Regions from separate parts of the Massilia sp. X63 genome, predicted to be linked through region 2. Evidence: riboswitches for the same ligand, from Rfam matches in the RefSeq annotation. Region 2 holds a riboswitch; the other holds the start of a gene.
What was found. Region 2 has a riboswitch for thiamine pyrophosphate ahead of thiC (phosphomethylpyrimidine synthase ThiC). Riboswitches for the same ligand answer to the same signal wherever they lie in the genome.
Positions count from the first base shown of each region.

Region 1: it holds a riboswitch for thiamine pyrophosphate, as region 2 does, so the genes downstream of both, AB3347_RS15440 (TonB-dependent siderophore receptor) here and thiC (phosphomethylpyrimidine synthase ThiC) in region 2, are expected to answer to the same signal.

Region 1 covers NZ_JBFTEF010000007.1:101,610-107,214, reverse strand. The annotation lists gene AB3347_RS15440 (TonB-dependent siderophore receptor) at 1-2,065, opposite strand, end outside; TPP riboswitch at 2,157-2,265, opposite strand; gene AB3347_RS15435 (DUF535 family protein) at 2,372-3,343, opposite strand; gene AB3347_RS15430 (glutathione S-transferase) at 3,687-4,394, shown strand; gene AB3347_RS15425 (MFS transporter) at 4,410-5,605, opposite strand, start outside.
Region 2 covers NZ_JBFTEF010000005.1:317,821-323,425, reverse strand. The annotation lists gene AB3347_RS12890 (valine--tRNA ligase) at 1-1,676, opposite strand, end outside; TPP riboswitch at 1,798-1,903, shown strand; gene thiC (phosphomethylpyrimidine synthase ThiC) at 1,973-3,886, shown strand; gene thiS (sulfur carrier protein ThiS) at 3,886-4,089, shown strand; gene AB3347_RS12875 (thiazole synthase) at 4,227-5,021, shown strand; gene AB3347_RS12870 (hydroxymethylpyrimidine/phosphomethylpyrimidine kinase) at 5,021-5,605, shown strand, end outside.

The DNA of each region.
Region 1 (5,605 bases), on a different contig from region 2:
GCGACTGCGTCACGTCGCGCCAGTAGAACTTGTCGAACACATTGTCCACGCGGGCGCGCAGGACGGTCGCGACGCCGCCCACGCGCAGCGCGTACGAGGCGCCCAGCGCGGCCACGTGGTAGCCCGGCACGATCGCGCGGTTGGCCGGATCGAAGGCCTTGCTGCCGGCGTACTGCCAGGTGGCGTCGACCTTCAGGCCGGCGACCGCCGGCACCGCGTATTCCAGCCAGGCGGTCGAACGGAATTCCGGCACGTTGGTCACGCGCTTGCCTTCCACGCTGGCGTCGCCGGTGCCGCTCTGCTCGGCGTCGAGCGCCATCAGCGACAGGCTGTAGTTCAGGTCGGGATTCAGCTTGCCCTGGGCCGCCAGTTCGAGGCCGCGGTGGCGCTGCTCGCCGGCGCGCACGAAGTCATTGGCGGCGTCGACGTACTCCAGGCCCTGCTTGACGTCGAAGAGTGCGGCCGACAGCATCATCGCGTTGTTGACCACACCCTTGACGCCGACCTCGACCTGCTTCGAGCGGCCCGGCGGCAGCACGCTGCCTTCGTTGGCGGTGCCCATCTCGGCGATGCCGCCATGCTGCAGGCCGTGGCTCAGCGAGCCGTAGACGCGCCAGTCGCGCGCCGGCGCGTAGACCAGCGCCACGCTCGGCAGCACGAAGCTGTCTTTCGCATGCACCCAGCCTTGCTCGATCTCGGCCAGCTCGTCGCGCTTGAGCTTTACCCAGCGCAGGCCGGCGTGCAGCGTCAGCTTGTCGGACAGGGTGGCCACATCCTGCGCGAACAGCGCCGTCTCGCGGTCGCTGCGGCGTTCCATCACCGGGCCGGTGCGCGGGTTGCCCGGAGCCGGGTCGACGGCCCGGTTGTGCCAGATGTTGCTGTAGCCGGCGTAGTCGTAGACGTATTCGCCGTAGCTGTCGTGACGTTCCGACAGCGCGGCGCCGACCGTCAGCTGGTGGCGCACCGCGCCGGTATCCAGGCGGCCCTGCAGCATCGCCTGGACGCCCCACGGGGACTTGCGCTCACCCACGCTCTGGTAGTCGTAGACGTCGTAGTCGCCGTTCGCGCAGTAGCCCGGATAGTAGCCGTCGCCCTCGTTGCTGCAGCCGTAGGGGAAGGCGGTATAGTCGTCGCGCTTGAACCAGTGCTTGTTGGCCTTGACCGTCGCGGTCCAGCCGGGATTCAGACGGTATTCGAAGCGCAGGCCCAGGTTACTGCTGTCGGTTGCCACCGGCTTGGTCCAGGGCTGGTCGTTCAGCAGGGTCTTGGCCGATACGCCGGTCGGCAGGACTTCGTTGCGCAGCAGCTGGTAGCCGGGCGCCGTGATCTGCGCCTTGTGCTGGTGGTCGAGGTCGAGCTGAAGCAGGGCGCTCGGCGTGATCTGCCAGTCGAAGGCGCCGGACACGAACTGGCGCTCGCCATCGGCGCCGCGCACATAGGACTTGATGTCCTCGGCGGCCGCGTTGAGCCGATAGCCGAAGCGGCGGTCCTCGCTGCGGCCGCCCAGGTCGATCGCGCCGTGCACGGTGCCGCGCTCGCTCACTTCCAGCAGGGCCGAGCGCAGCGGCGCATCGGTCGGGCGCTTGGTGACGAAGTTGACCATGCCGCCGGGCGCCGCGACCCCGGCTTGCAGGCCGGCCAGGCCGCGCAGCACTTCGATGCGTTCCTTGTTTTCCAGCGGGATCTGGGCGTCGGCGGGAATCGCGATGCCGTCCTTGCGGTAGCTGCTGGCGTTGTCGAGAGCGAAGCCGCGGATCGAGAACTGCTCGGCGTAGCCGACCGCGTTGTAGGCGTCGCCGATCGAGGCGTCGTAGCGCGCCGCGTCGGTCACGTTGCGGATCGACAGGTCCAGCATCCGGGTGCGTTCGATGGCGGTGATCGAGGCCGGGGTGTCGAGCAGCGGCGTGTCGTTGAAGCCGCCGATGCCGGCGCGGTCGCTGGCGACCCAGCGGCTGCCGGTGACGACGACCGAGGGCACGGCCTCGGTCTGTTGTGCGGATGCAGTAGTGGAGAAAGCCTGCAGGATGGCGCAGGCAAGAACGGACTGTTTCAGCTTGGAAGTCATGGTTTGCTCGTTATCGCGCGCCACGTCGAGCATGGCGCGCTGCTTTTAATAAAAAAGCCGGAGCCAACGTGGGGGAAGGGCAAACAAGAATGGGAACTGCGTTGCGCTTTCCTTCGCTGGCATTATCCAGATCAGGTACGAAGGGTATCTCTCACCCGGCAGCGCGCTGTGTGCGCGCGCCAGGACCCCTAGCGAGGCGGCAGTGTACCACGGACCCGGACGGGTGTGGTGGGAATGGCAATGGCGGGCTTGCCCGGCGTCAGTCGCGCCTCCGCGCCGGCGGCCGCGCCAGGGCGTGGCGCCGGGTCAGGCCTCGGCGGTGGCCGGCGCGGTCGCCGCGTGGGTCTGCTTGCTGGCGGCCGGCGCCATGTGGCGCAGCAGGATGCTGCGGGTGGAGTCGCCGATGGCGCGCCAGAATTCGCGGCGCTGGGCGGCGCGCTTGCGGTGCTTGGACGGCATCTCGGACAGCGGCTTGAGGTAGAAGGGCAGGCGGATCAGGTAGCTGCGGCCCGGCATCTCGATGCCGCCGAGGATCTTCCAGAAGCCGTCGTAGGCGTTCTCGAAGTGCTTCACGTCGAGCGGATTGTAGGCGATGTGCGAGGTGCACTTGATGGCCACCACCTGGTCGATGCCCAGCGCCTGCGCCACGCCCTGCATCGCGGCGAAGCAGAAAAAGCTCGGCGAGTTGTTGGGGAAGGCGGCTTCGAAGGCGTCGAAGGCGGCGCCGGAGTCGGTCCAGCGTCCCTGGTTGCGCGTGACGAAGGGCACGGTGGGCAGGTCGACGCCGGCCAGCTGGCCGTCGACCCAGGTATAGGACAGGCGGTGCAGGTAATTGCCGTCGGCGACCAGCGAGATGGTGAGGTCGCCCTCGGCGTCGTGGCGCGGCGCCATCTCGAGGCGCAGAAGGAAACTGTGCTCGCCCTTGTCGTCCTGCGACAGGTGCTGCCAGAGCGTGAGCCCGCCGCCGCCGTAGACCGCCTGGTGGTAGGCATTCCCGAAGGCGGCGTCCTCGAAGCGGTAGTGCGACAGCACGCACTGCACGCGCTGGCGGGCGCTCAGGTCGCTGGACAGGTAGTTGCGGTGGCTCAGGTGGTGGAACAGGTCGTCGTTGGGCGCGGCCGCGACGAAGCGGCGCACCAGGTCGAGGCGGCACAGGGCCTGGTGCTCGCGCCAGTAGCGCAGCACGCGCAGGCTGCGCACGATGCTGAGGATCCAGGACGCGGGGGTGTACTGGCTGCGGCGCGCAATCCAGTGCTTGGTCAGGTGAGCGAAGATCATGGGAGCGCTCCAGTCGGCATAGGTCGGCGTAAAGTTGCTGGCGCCGGGATGGCGCCATCGTCTTTATCTTCGATGCCCGCCGGGATGACGGGCTTGCACGTCAGAAATCACATTCTGCCATGCAATAGCCGGGATTGCTAACTGGAACCGGGACGTGTCAGGGTCAGGTGAAGGAAACCGGGAAAGGTTGCGTTCATGGTGTCTCTCTCGTAGATGACTTTGTGTCGTTTGCGACTTTTTGTTTTCGCCTGACGGGCAAACAAGATTACCATGTTTGTGCGGCGACACGCTTCCGATTCATCATCGATAATTGCGCCAGACCGAACCAGACCGGAGGTGCAAGATGGCGTATGAACTTTTTTACTGGCCGGGTATCCAGGGACGCGGCGAGTTCGTTCGCCTTGCCCTGGAGGAAGCCGGGGCCGAGTACGTGGACGTGTCGCGCCGCGAGGGCGGCATGGACCTGCTGCTGTCGGCGCTCGAGACCGAAGCCCATCCCTCGTTCGCCCCGCCGTTCCTGCGCGCGGGCGAACTGACCATCGGCCAGGTCGCCAACATCCTGCTGTACCTCGGCGAGCAGCACGGCCTGGCGCCGCGCACCGATCCCGGCCGTCTCTGGACCCACCAGCTGCAACTGACCATCGCCGACCTGGTCACCGAGATCCACGACACCCACCATCCGATCGCCACCTCGCTCTACTACGAAGACCAGAAGCCGGAAGCGCAGCGGCGCGCCGCCGACTTCATCGAGACCCGCCTGCCGAAGTTCTTCGGCTATTTTTCTCGCCTGCTCAGCAATCCGGAGCCGCGCGACTGGCTGGTGGGCGACAAGCCGACCTATGCCGACCTGTCGCTGTTCCAGGTAATCGACGGCTTGCGCCATGCCTTCCCGAACGCGATGAAGCGGCTCGAAGGCGAGTACCCGGCCTTGGCCGCGCTGCGCGACCGCGTCGCGGCGCGTCCCAACATCGCGGCCTATCTGGCCTCGGCGCGCCGCATTCCGTTCAACCAGAACGGGATCTTCCGCCACTATCCCGAGCTGGACGAGTAGCCCTTCCCCTGCACCTCAATGGCTGGCCAGGACGCGGCCGGCCCTGGCCTTGGCCGGCACGCCGTCGCGGCGGTCCAGCCGGCGCGCCAGCGTGGTGAGTCCGAACGCGCCGGCGACGATCAGGGCACCGATCGGCGGCGTGGCCATCAGGCCCAGCCTGGCGACGATCAGGCCGCCGCCCCAGGCGCCCAGGGCGATACCGACATTGAAGGCGGCGATGTTCAGGCCGGAGGCCACGTCCACGGCCTGCGGCGCGTCGCGTTCGGCGCGCTGCACCACGTAGACCTGCAGGCCCGGCACGTTGCCGAAGGCGACCGCGCCCCAGGCCAGCACGGTGGCCAGCACCAGCCACTTGTGCGGCGCCGTGAAGGTCAGTACGAGCAGCACCACGGCCAGCAGCGCGAACACGATCTGCAGCGCCGCCAGCGGACCCTTGCGGTCGGCCAGCCGGCCGCCCCAGATGTTCCCGGCCGCGACCGAGACGCCGTACACCAGCATCACCAGGCTCACGCTGGCGGCGGCGAAGCCCGAGACCTCCTGCAGTATCGGCGCCAGGTAAGTGAAGGCGACGAAGGAGCCGCCGTAGCCGAGCGTGGTCATGGCATACACCAGCAGCAGGCGCGGCTTCTTCAGCACCGCGAGCTGGGCCGGCAGGCTCGCCGGCGTGCTGCCGGCAATGTTCGACGGCACCAGGATCCAGCTGCCGATCATGGCCGCCACGCCCAGCAGCGACACCGCCAGGAACGTGGCCTGCCAGCCGAAGTGCTGGCCGATGAAGGTCCCGAGCGGCACGCCGGTGACCAGGGCGACGGTCAGGCCGGTGAACATCAGCGCGATCGCGCTGGCGGCTCTTTCCTTTGGCACCAGGCTGGTGGCGATGGTCGAACCGATCGAGAAGAAGACGCCGTGCGCGAGGCCGGTGAGCACGCGTGCGGCCATCAGGGCGCCAAAGCCGGGCGCCATCCAGGCCACCAGGTTCCCGACGGTGAACAGCAGCATCAGGCCGAGCAGCAGCTGCTTGCGCGGCACGCGGCCTGTGAGTGCGGTGAGCACCGGGGCGCCGACGGCAACGCCGAGCGCATACAGGCTGACCAGCAGGCCGGCCGAGGGCACGGACACGCCGAGGCTGGCGGCGATGGTGGGAATCAGGCCGACGATCACGAACTCGGTCGTGCCGATGGCGAAGGCGCTCAGCGTGAGCGCCCAGAGGG
Region 2 (5,605 bases):
ACGTCGATGCCGTCGATCAGGTCGATCGGGTCGAGCGTGTTGCCCTTCGACTTGGACATCTTCTGGCCCTGGCTGTCGCGCACCAGGCCGTGCACGTACACGGTCTCGAACGGCACCTTGCCGGTGAAGTGGGTCGTCATCATCACCATGCGGGCGACCCAGAAGAAGATGATGTCGAAGCCGGTCACCAGCACCGAGGACGGCAGGAAGTGCTTCATGTCCGGGGTCTGTTCCGGCCAGCCCATGGTCGAGAAGGGCACCAGGGCCGACGAGAACCAGGTGTCGAGCACGTCGTCGTCGCGGCGCAGGGCGCCGGTGATGCCTTGCTCGGCGGCCTTGGCGCGCGCTTCCTCTTCGCTGCGGGCGACCACGATGTTGCCTTCGTCGTCATACCAGGCCGGGATGCGGTGGCCCCACCACAGCTGGCGCGAGATGCACCAGTCCTGGATGTTGCCCAGCCACTGGTTGTAAGTCGTGGTCCAGTTCTCCGGCACGAACTTGATCTCGCCGTTCGCGACCTTTTCCAGGGCGACGTCGGTGATCGACTTGCCCGGATTGAAGGTGCCTTCCGGCGCCGGCTTGCTCATGGCGACGAACCACTGGTCGGTCAGCATCGGCTCGATGACGACGCCGGTGCGGTCGCCGCGCGGCACCATCAGCTTGTGCGGCTTGACCTGTTCCAGCAGGCCTTGCGCGTCGAGGTCGGCGACGATCTGCTTGCGCGCGGCGAAGCGGTCCAGGCCCTGGTACTGGCTCGGGCCGTTTTCGTTGATCTTGGCGTCGAGCGTGAAGATGTTGATCGGGTTGATGCCGGCGCGCTGGCCGACCGCGTAGTCGTTGAAGTCGTGGGCCGGGGTGATCTTGACGCAGCCGGTGCCGAATTCCTTGTCGACGTAGCTGTCGGCGATGACCGGGATCTGGCGGCCGGTCAGCGGCAGGCTCAGGAGCTTGCCGTGCAGGTGCAGGTAGCGCTCGTCGGTCGGGTCCACGGCCACGGCGACGTCGCCCAGCAGGGTTTCCGGACGGGTGGTGGCGACCGTCAGGTGGCCCGAGCCGTCTGCGAGCGGGTACTTGATGTACCACATCGAGCCGTCTTCTTCCTGCGAATCGACTTCCAGGTCCGAGACCGCCGTGCCCAGCACCGGATCCCAGTTGACCAGGCGCTTGCCGCGGTAGATCAGGCCCTGCTCGTACAGGCGCACGAAGACTTCCGACACGACCTTCGAGCGGGTCTCGTCCATGGTGAAGTATTCGCGCTTCCAGTCGGGCGAGGTGCCCATGCGGCGCATCTGGCCGGTGATGGTGTTGCCCGACTTTTCCTTCCACTCCCAGACCTTCTCGACGAAGGCTTCGCGGCCGAGGTCGTGGCGCGAGATCTTCTGGGCGTCGAGCTGGCGCTCGACCACGATCTGGGTGGCGATGCCGGCGTGGTCGGTGCCCGGGATCCAGGCGGTGTTATAGCCGCGCATGCGGTAGTAGCGGGTCAGGCCATCCATGATGGTCTGGTTGAAGGCATGGCCCATGTGCAGGGTGCCCGTCACGTTCGGCGGCGGCAGCTGGATGCTGAACGACGGCTTGCCGTCCTCCATGGTGGCGGTGAAGTAACCGCGCTGTTCCCACTCGGTGCGCCAGTATTGTTCAATGTCTGCGGGCTCGAAAGACTTGGCAAGTTCCATGATGTGGTCAACTAAAGGATATTAAATGCGTTGGAAACGCAAAAAAGCGTTTTGCGAAAAGAACCATTATAGAGCAGTCCGCGCTATAATCCGGCCCGCTGCCTCCGGGAACCCGGTAGGCGGCACACGCTAGGGGTCCTGCTGTCGCAAACACGACACGCGGGTGAGAAATACCCTCCGAACCTGATCTGGATAATGCCAGCGAAGGGAAGCAGCCAGAACACACGGCCAGGGCGCGCACGCGCCCGCCCGGCCGCACCTGGCACACTCCTTTGCTGGCTCCGCAAAGGAGCCACATGAACGCAGCACTCAAGTTTGAAGCCGCGACCGCCACAGTCGACGCAGCGGCGATCGAACCCTTCCCGAATTCCCGCAAGGTCTACATCGAAGGCAGCCGGCCCGACATCCGCGTGCCGATGCGCGAGATCGCGCAGTCGCCCACGCCCGACGGCTTCGGCGGCGAAGCCAATCCGCCGCTGTTCGTGTACGACACCTCGGGACCGTACACCGACCCGGCCGCGCGGATCGACGTGCGCCGCGGGCTGGCGACGCCACGCCTGCCGTGGATCCTCGAGCGCGGCGATACGCTCGAGCTGCCGGGACCGACATCCAGCTACGGCCAGGCGCGCCTGCTCGACCCCGCATTGGCGGCCCTGCGTTTCGAGCTGCAGCGCACGCCGCGCCGCGCGCGGGCCGGGCGCAACGTCACCCAGATGCACTACGCGCGCGCTGGGCTGGTGACGCCCGAGATGGAATTCGTCGCCCTGCGCGAGAACCTGCGCCGCAAGGAATACCTGGCTGCGCTGGTCGAATCGGGCCCGCTGGGCGAGCGCATGGCCGGCCTGCTGGCGCGCCAGCATCCGGGCCAGTCCTTCGGCGCCGCGGTGCCGTGCGAGATCACGCCCGAGTTCGTGCGCGACGAGGTGGCGCGCGGCCGCGCCATCATCCCGGCCAACATCAACCACCCGGAAGTGGAGCCGATGATCATCGGCCGCAATTTCCTGGTGAAGGTCAACGCCAACATCGGCAATTCGGCGGTCACGTCCTCGATCGGCGAGGAAGTGGAGAAGATGACCTGGGCGATCCGCTGGGGCGCCGACAACGTGATGGACCTCTCCACCGGCAAGCACATCCACGAGACGCGCGAATGGATCATCCGCAACTCGCCGGTGCCGATCGGGACGGTACCGATCTACCAGGCGCTGGAAAAGGTCGGCGGCAAAGCCGAGGAACTCACTTGGGAGATCTACCGCGACACCCTGATCGAGCAGGCCGAGCAGGGCGTGGACTACTTCACCATCCACGCCGGCGTGCGCCTGGCCTACGTGCCGCTGACGGCCAAGCGGCTGACGGGGATCGTCTCGCGCGGTGGCTCGATCATGGCCAAGTGGTGCCTGGCGCACCACAAGGAATCCTTCCTGTACACGCATTTCGAAGAGATCTGCGCCATCATGAAGGCCTACGACGTGTCCTTCAGCCTGGGCGACGGCCTGCGCCCGGGCTCGATCTATGACGCCAACGACGAAGCCCAGCTGGCCGAACTGCGCACCTTGGGCGAGCTCACGCAAGTCGCCTGGAAGCATGACGTGCAGACCATGATCGAAGGCCCCGGCCACGTGCCGCTGCACCTGATCAAGGAGAACATGGACCTGCAGCTGGACCACTGCAGCGAGGCGCCGTTCTACACCCTGGGACCGCTCACCACCGACATCGCGCCCGGCTACGACCACATCACTTCGGGCATCGGCGCCGCCACCATCGGCTGGTACGGCACCGCCATGCTGTGCTACGTCACGCCCAAGGAGCACCTGGGCCTGCCCGACAAGCAGGACGTCAAGGACGGCATCATCACCTACAAGATCGCGGCCCACGCGGCCGACCTGGCCAAGGGCCATCCGGGTGCGCAGATGCGCGACAACGCGCTGTCGAAGGCGCGCTTCGAGTTCCGCTGGCAAGACCAGTTCAACCTCGGCCTGGACCCGGACAAGGCGCGCGCCTTCCACGACGAGACCCTGCCCAAGGAATCGAGCAAGCTAGCCCATTTCTGCTCGATGTGCGGCCCGCATTTCTGCTCGATGAAGATCACCCAGGAAGTGCGCGAGTACGCCGCCGGCAAGGGCGTGGCCGAACAAAGCGCGCTGGCCGCCGGCATGGAAGAAAAGGCGATCGAGTTCGTACGCGGCGGCGCCAAGCTATACCGGGAGGTCTGATGACGGAGATCGAACTGAACGGCGTGCCTTACTGCCTGCCGGCCGGGCACTCGCTGCTCGACCTGGCCGGCCAGATCGGCGTGGCGGAGCAGGCGGTGGCCGTGGCGGTCAACCGCGAAGTGGTGCCGCGCGCTCAGTGGCCGCAGCGGCAGTTACAAGCCCGCGACCGGGTGGACATCGTGCGCGCCATCGGCGGCGGCTAAGGTTTTCCGTAGGGTGGGCGGCTTCGCCGCCCACGCGGTGACAGGAGGCGCCTCCGGTTTCGTACCGGATGATCTCGCTGCCAACGATCACCGCGTGGGCGGGAGACCCGCCCACCCTACAAAACATGGAGATAGCAATGAACGTAGTTGAAGAAAAAGATAGCCTCACCATCGCCGGCCGCCGGTATGGCTCGCGCCTGCTGGTCGGCAGCGGCAAGTACCGCGACCTGGCGCAGACGCGTGCGGCTACGCTGGCGGCGGGCGCCGAGATCGTCACCGTGGCGATCCGCCGCGTAAACATCGGCCAGGACCCGCACGCGCCCAGCCTGCTGGACGTGCTGCCCCCCGATGAATTCACCATCCTGCCCAACACCGCCGGCTGCTACACCGCCAAGGACGCGGTCTACACGCTGCAGATGGCGCGCGAACTGCTGGGCGGGCGCAAGCTCGTCAAGCTCGAAGTGCTGGGCGACGAAAAGAGCCTGTTCCCGCAGATGCCGGAGACCATCAAGGCCGCCGAGGTGCTGGTGCGCGAGGGTTTCGACGTGATGGTCTACTGCAGCGACGATCCGGTGCAGGCCCGCATCCTGCAGGAGATCGGCGTTGTCGCCGTGATGCCGCTGGCCTCGCTGATCGGCTCGGGCATGGGCATCCTCAACCCATGGAACCTGAGGCTCATCATCGAGCAGGCCACGGTGCCGGTGCTGGTCGACGCCGGCGTCGGCACGGCCTCGGATGCGGCCATCGCGATGGAGCTCGGCTGCGACGGCGTCTTGATGAACACCGCCATCGCGGCGGCAGGCGACCCGGTGCGCATGGCGCGCGCGATGCGCCACGCCGTCATCGCCGGGCGCGAAGCCCATCTGGCCGGGCGCATGCCGAAACGCTTTTCGGCCTCGCCCTCGTCGCCGGTCGAGGGCGTGGCCAGCTGATGGTGCCCATCGTGCTGGTGTTCGCCGGGCTCGACCCCGGCGGCGGGGCCGGGCTGGCGGCGGACATCGCCGCCATCGGCGCGCTCGGCGGCCATGCGCTGCCGGTGGCGACGGCGCTGACCGTGCAGGACAACAACCGCGTGCACGAGGCGCAGCCGGTGGACGCCGGCCTGCTGGTGCGCCAGGCCGGTGCGCTGATCGACGCCTGCCGCATCGACGCCGTGAAGATCGGCATCCCGGGCAGCCGCGCGAACGCAGCGGCGATCGCCGGGCTGCTGCGCCGCCTGCGCGCCGCCGACCCCGGCTTGCCGGTGGTGCTCGACCCGGTGCTGGCGAGCGGGCACGGCGACCCGCTCGGCCAGGGCGACGCCGTCGCCGCCCTGGCCGAGCTGCTGCCGCTGGCCACGGTGCTGGTGCCGAACCTGCCCGAGGCGCAGGCCCTGGGCGCCGTGCCCTGCGAACACGTGCTGCTCACCGGCGGGCACGGAGAAGGAAGCGTGATCGTCAACCGCTGGCTGCGCGGCGGCGTGGAGCAGCGCGCCTGGCGCCTGCCGCGCCTGCCGCACGGCTACCACGGCAGCGGC